2 linked regions of the Arenibacter algicola genome follow. Each later gene encodes a partner of the first gene's protein in a complex. Links are inferred from orthologs where the notes say so. Each region holds a gene or a part of one and is shown on either strand. Other genes may lie near its edges. The genes, in order: pheS and pheT.

The links.
Region 2: the proteins of pheS (region 1) and pheT are in contact, whole or in part, in a crystal structure (PDB 6P24), measured with the Escherichia coli proteins. The link is inferred for Arenibacter algicola from one-to-one orthologs.

The regions. Positions count from the first base shown.
Region 1 is NZ_JPOO01000003.1:2,514,479-2,517,746, reverse strand. What follows is about bases 199-3,129. They hold pheS (phenylalanine--tRNA ligase subunit alpha), read right to left. Parts: upstream 2,209-3,129; coding sequence 1,189-2,208; downstream 199-1,188. Other genes in these bases: U735_RS0121355 (SulP family inorganic anion transporter), read right to left, coding at 2,287-3,129; U735_RS0121365 (hypothetical protein), read right to left, coding at 641-1,042; U735_RS0121370 (GbsR/MarR family transcriptional regulator), read right to left, coding at 199-546. Also shown: U735_RS0121375 (efflux RND transporter periplasmic adaptor subunit), read right to left, coding at 1-46; more of U735_RS0121370, read right to left, coding at 43-198; more of U735_RS0121355, read right to left, coding at 3,130-3,268.
Region 2 is NZ_JPOO01000003.1:940,425-943,797, reverse strand. The notes cover bases 14-3,049. They hold pheT (phenylalanine--tRNA ligase subunit beta), read right to left. Parts: upstream 2,727-3,049; coding sequence 300-2,726; downstream 14-299. Other genes in these bases: U735_RS0114300 (peroxiredoxin family protein), read left to right, coding at 2,939-3,049; U735_RS0114310 (fasciclin domain-containing protein), read left to right, coding at 14-308. In the rest of the region: more of U735_RS0114310, read left to right, coding at 1-13; more of U735_RS0114300, read left to right, coding at 3,050-3,373.

The sequences.
Region 1 (3,268 bases):
AAACAAGGCACATTACTGGCGCAATCAGAAAAAATATTTTTTTCATAGGGTATCGGAATTAAATGTTTTTTGAAGGTTTTCTTTAAGTTGAATGAGGTTTTTAATAAAATCGTCTATAAATAAGGCGTAATTTTTGGTGTATTCAAGACCGCGGTTTTTTTCCTTGGGAATATCCTTTTCTTGATATAGCTTTCTCTTGAAATTATGAACTTTAAGATGGATGTTTTTTTCTTTTTCCCATTGCGCTATCTTTTTGTCCAATTGTACATAAATGTCATTGGGGGCAATTTTAAAGTAACGTTTACGATCTCCAGGTTTGGTAAAATATACCACTCTTCCCTGGGTTTGTAAAAGCTGTAAATTGGTAGATACGGAGCTTTTGCAGGAATCCAAGCCATCTACAAGCTCATCAAAGCCCAATCCATCTTTTTCAGTAAGAATCAACATGGAAAATATTCTGGCTGACAAGGGAGATAACTGTTTGTTTTTTTCAAAATAAACGCCTAATTCTTCTGTAAGTTGCTTTATTTCGGAGTTTTGTTCCACTATAGATGAAAATTTTTGGTAAATGTACAATTGGTTCGGTAAAAACCGAACCAATAAGGGGTTAATATTTTGTTAATGCGAAAATGTAGGTGTTTTAAATATTATTTGGCATAATACCCTCCAATTCCATAACGGGGACAGGACCTAGATTGGATTCGCTTATGGAGTATTTTTCAAAGAGGAAGCGTTTCTCGTAAAGTTTGTCATCGGCGAAAAAAGTAACAAAGAATTCATTGTTAAAAGCCAGTATATCTTCTTGGAGTATTTCTATTTTGCGAAAGCTTTTGGCCGGAATGTCTCCTAGTCCATGTCTCATGGTGGAAGTTTTCCGGTCTCCTTCATAGCCGTTGGAAACAGCTATGACAGCTTCAATCTTGGAATCCCGGTCGTTGATAAGGTAGGCATTCCAATTTTTTTCCAAGAATTCATCGTTCCATTCATGTATAATGGCGACATGTACATTTTTCGCAATAGGAATTTCTATATCTTTTTTCAATTGTAGAGAGAATAATTCAGAATTTTACCGACTATAGTGGTTGGTGAAATTATGTTAATACTACATTCTAATTGTGGACCTCTTGTCCAAATTGTGTACCCTATTATGTGATTGTCACATCATTTGTTGGAATTCCGGGTTTAGCATTAGAAAGCACTCTTAAACTGCTCCAAAAAGCGCATATCATTTTCGCTCAATAGTCGAATATCCGATATTTGATGTAACAAAAGCGCAATTCTATCTATCCCCATACCAAAAGCGAAACCGGAGTATTCATTGGCATCTATGCCGCAATTGGTAAGTACATTGGGGTCTACCATACCACAGCCCATGATTTCCAACCACCCAGTTCCTTTGGTCATTTTATAATCCGTTTCGGTTTCCAACCCCCAATAAACATCTACTTCGGCACTGGGCTCGGTAAATGGGAAGTAGGAAGGCCTAAGCCTTATTTTAGATTTTCCGAACAATTCGGTAGTAAAAAATTGTAGCGTTTGCTTTAAATCCGCAAAAGAAACGTCCTTATCTATATAGAGCCCTTCCACTTGATGAAAGAAGCAATGGGAACGTGCGGATATTGCTTCGTTCCTATAAACCCTGCCTGGAGAAATGGTCCTTATAGGGGGTTTGTTGTTTTCCATATAGCGCACTTGTACCGATGAGGTATGGGTACGCAATAAAATATCCGGATCGGTTTGTATAAAAAAGGTGTCCTGCATATCCCTTGCCGGATGGTATTCCGGAAGGTTCAAAGCGGTAAAATTATGCCAATCATCCTCTATTTCCGGACCTTCCGAGACATTGAAGCCAATGCGCGAAAAGATGTCTATAATCTGATTTTTGACTATCGATATTGGATGGCGTGTTCCAAGTCCCAAAGGTTCTCCGGGTCTTGTTAAATCGCCATAAATCCCTTTTTCCTCTTTCTTGTTTTCAAGGGCTTCCTTTAAGGCATTTACCTTTTCGGTAGCAACGGTTTTGAGTAAATTGACAGTTTTTCCAAACTCTTTTTTTTGCTCGTTCGGAACGTTCTTAAAATCTGAAAAAAAATGATTGAACAATCCTTTCTTTCCTAGGTATTTAATACGGAAGGCCTCTATGGCCTCTATATCGGTAGAAGAAAAATTTTCTACCTCGGTAATGTGCTTTTTTATGGTATCGATCATGCTGTTCGGCTAATGCCGCAAATTTAAGATATTTACGGCATTACCGACTACATATTTCATCATAAATTGGCGTAGAACCTACGCTGAAGCTTCCACCTTCTTAAAATTATTCTTTTTGTCCAAGTACTTTATACATTCATCGAAGGTGTCAAAAATACGTTCTTTTGGTATCAAATCGGGTATTAGATCTACACGCTCCATCATGTAACGTGGCTGATCCAGTACATCTACCAATAATACCTCGATGTTGGAATTAAGTAAATCTATAAGTACATCTTCTAAAGTATAGAGTCCGGATTGATCCATATACTGCATACGGTCCATTCGGATAATAACCGTTGAAGCCGATCTTGGAATTTGGTCAGCCAATACTTGAAATTCACTTGTGGAACCAAAGAATAGTGGACCTTTGATGTGCTTAATAAAAACTTTTTCCTTTAAATGTTTCGGAAAATTGGCTTCATCTGCCCACCCTTTTTCATGTTCCAGGGTTTTTACATCTGACCTTTCAGCGGTTAGATCTCCCATTTTTTTCATGAACATTAGTGAAGCAATTACCAGACCAACACCTACTGCATAAACCAAATTCCATACAGAAGAAAGAACAAGTACAACAAGCATTATGATAACTTCAGAACTTAACTTTATTGGACCAACGCTCACGTCTTTTGGTAAGCTTGGAATGGCTTTTAAGCCTTTATAGTCCATAACGCCTATACCTACAGTAACCAATATACCGGCAAGTACAGCTGCAGGTATTTGAGATGCAACTGGGCCTAGGCCTAAAAGAATTATTAAAAGCAGTACACCCGCAACCATACCCGATAGTTTGGTTTTACCTCCAGCGTTTATATTTACTACCGTACGAATGGTGGCGCCAGCTCCTGGAATACCCCCAAAAATAGCTGCTACACTGTTACCTATACCCTGACCTACAAGCTCTTTGTTGGGTTGGTGTTTTGTTTTGGTCATGTTATCGGCTACTACAGAGGTCAAGAGAGAATCTATGGCTCCCAATAAGGCCAAGGTCAATGCAGTAAAGATATATGGAGTTACGGAG
Region 2 (3,373 bases), 1.6 Mb from region 1 along the record:
AGGAATTATTATTACCTGAAAATAAAAAGGAGCTCTTTTCACTTTTAACCTATCACATTGTTGCTGGCAACATAACGGCCTCCAAAATTTTAAAGGCTTTGTGCAACGGGAATGGAAAAGCTAGTTTTACAACTGTACAGGGTGATAAAATTTTCGCTTCCATGGACGGATTGGATATTGTACTTACGGACAAGGCTGGAAATAGGGCCAAAATAACCAGTGCCGATGCCAATCAATGCAATGGGATTATCCATGAGATAGACAGTGTTATATTGCCCAATGCCCTTTCAGCGACAAATTTACCGTAATTCTGCTCCTAATTCGCTTTCATAACGCTGTAAAAGCTTGTTCATTATCTTATCTATCTGCTTGTCGGTCAAGGTGCCGTTTTCATCTTGCAAGGTGTAGCTTACGGCATAGGACTTTTTGCCTTCGGGCAAATTTTCACCATTGTACACATCAAAAAGGTTTACATTGGTTAAAAATTTCCGTTCGGTCTGAAGTGCGATGTCGTAAATCTGCTTAAAACTTACCTGCTCGTCCACTAAAAGGGCGTAGTCTCTCGTTACTTCGGGATATTTTGGAATCTCTTTATAAATAATTTTGCTGTTCACAATGGCTTCCAAAATATAGTCCCAGTCAAAATCCGCATATAGAACCTCTTCCTTAATATCAAATTCCTTTAAAATGGATTTCTTTACCACTCCAATACTAACCATTGCCTTATTGGCCAATAACAAGGAAATCCCCTCAGATAGAATATCACTGGAAGCAGGTTGGGAAATAAGATGGGTAAGTCCCAATCTATTCAAGAGATTTTCCACAATAGCTTTAAGGTAAAAGAAATCTGCCTTTTTTGGAGGTGTAGTCCAAGTATCTTCCAGTCTGTTCCCGGTCACAAGAATGCTTAGGTGCTTTTTCTCCTCTCTCTGGGTCTGATATTGATGATAGGTCTTTCCAAACTCGAATATTTTGAGGTTGTGCATTTGCCTATTGCTGTTGTGGGCAATGGCCTCTAAACCTGAAAACAACATAGATTGCCTCATTACCGATAGATCGGTACTAAGGGGGTTTAACATACTAATAGTTTGCTCTTCCCTAATATCTTCCGATAATTTATTATAGGCAGGGGAAGTTAAGCTATTGGCCAATATTTCATTAAATCCTTTTGAAGCTAAAAAATTACCTATAATGTTTTGGATCTTATAATCCTCAAATTTGGAAGTAGGGGCAATGGAAGCGTTCAGTTTTTCTTTGAACTCTACATTATTATAGCCAAAAACACGAAGAATTTCTTCAATAACATCTACCTCACGCTGTACATCCACACGGTAAAATGGAATTGATAACCCCAGTCCGGATTCAGTAACATTTTTAACCTTTATATCCAATGATGCCAGAATGGATTTTATGGTGTCCTTAGGTAGTTCCTGGCCTATAAGCTTGTTAATTTTGTCGAAAGTCAAAAACACGTGGTAGTCGTCCTTCTTTTTAGGATAAATATCTACAATGTCCGAAGTAATATCTCCCCCTGCAATTTCGTGGATAAGGAGAGCAGCCCGTTTTAGGCAATATTCAACATTATCTATATCTATCCCCCTTTCAAATCGGAAGGAAGCGTCTGTATTAATACTGTGTCTTTTGGCAGTTTTTCTTACGGATACTGGATTAAAGAAGGCACTTTCCAGGAATATACTACTGGTACTTTCGGTAACCCCGGAATTTTGCCCGCCAAGGACTCCGGCTATACACAGGGGCTTTTCGGTATCGCAGATCATAAGATCATCATCGCTCAATGTGCGCTGAACCCCGTCCAAAGTGGTAAATTTGGTTCCTTTGGGAAGTGTTTTGACCACTATTTTGTTTCCCTTGATCTTTGCAGCATCAAAGGCATGCAAGGGCTGCCCCAATTCGTGCAACACATAATTGGTAGCGTCCACTACATTGTTCTTTGGGGTAATTCCTATAGATCTTAATCTGTTTTTCAACCAGTCCGGTGATGGTTGCACAATTAGATTGCTTATGGTTATTCCACAATATCTTGGAGCCAGTTCGCTTTTGATTACCTCAACATCAATTTTTAATGATCTGTTTACAATATTGAAATTGGTCACAGGGGGGGTAATCAGTTCCTTAAGGATATCCTTTTGCTTAAATCCGGCTTTTAAATCCCTGGCAACTCCAAAGTGGCTCATGGCATCGGCCCTGTTTGGGGTCAACCCAATTTCAAAGACCTCATCCACTTCAACCTCGAAAACTTCGGAACAGGGTGTTCCAACCTTTAAGCTATCAGGGAGTATCATAATTCCGTCGTGGCTTTCGCCCAATCCAAGCTCATCTTCGGCACAGATCATGCCATGGCTTTCCTCTCCACGAATCTTTCCTTTTTTTATGACCCAGGCTTCTCCTTCCCCAGTGTATAGGGTTGTTCCTATGGTGGCCACGGGTACCTTCTGTCCGGCCTCTACGTTGGGTGCGCCACAGACAATTTGTAAAGGAGCTTCAAGACCTATATTTACAGTGGTCAATTTTAATTTATCGGCGTTAGGATGTTTTACACAGGTTAAAACTTCACCAACCACAATTCCTCTCAATCCTCCTTTAACAGATTCAAAAGGAGAAATACCCTCAACCTCTAGGCCCAAGTCAGTTAATAATTCAGCTGTCCTATTGGAATCCCAGTCAATTTTCAAGAACTGCTTCAACCAGTTGTAAGATATTTTCATCGAGTTTTTTTAAAGACCTCAAATATAAAACAATGCTAGAAGACATTCAATACGTATTTGATTGAATGTTTTATTTTTTAATATCCAAAAATTTTTGTTACTTAACTTTATGTTTTTTCCAACATTCTTTTCAATTCACTCGATCATTATGTGAATTTGGCCAAAAATCCCCCCTAAGAGAGGTTCCCTCTCAACTTAATTATAATTTAAAAATGAAGCACATTTTCTTCATATTTTTTCTATTTACACTGTTCAATAGCTGTAAAGATTCTAATGCTATTGTATTGGAAGAAGGCATTTGGTTGGCCCAATTGGAAGTAGGTGACCATCAACTTTTACCTTTCAATTTTAACCTTAAGAACACCGCAAGTGGAGCAAACACAATTGAATTGTACAACGCCGATGAAACTATTTTTATTGACGAAATAAAGGTGATGAAAGATTCTGTGGTCATTAGATTGCCGGTTTTTGAAGGATACTTGGCAGGAAAATTTACGGACAAAGAGATAAAAGGAAAATTTATTAAAGAAAATGAAGAAAGGGTTTTGCCCTTTAAGGCGGTCCATGGGATAGAGGAACGCTTTAAGAGCAGTGGTATACCCAATACCAATATTTCTGGTGACTGGGAGGTGGAGTTCAAACCTGGA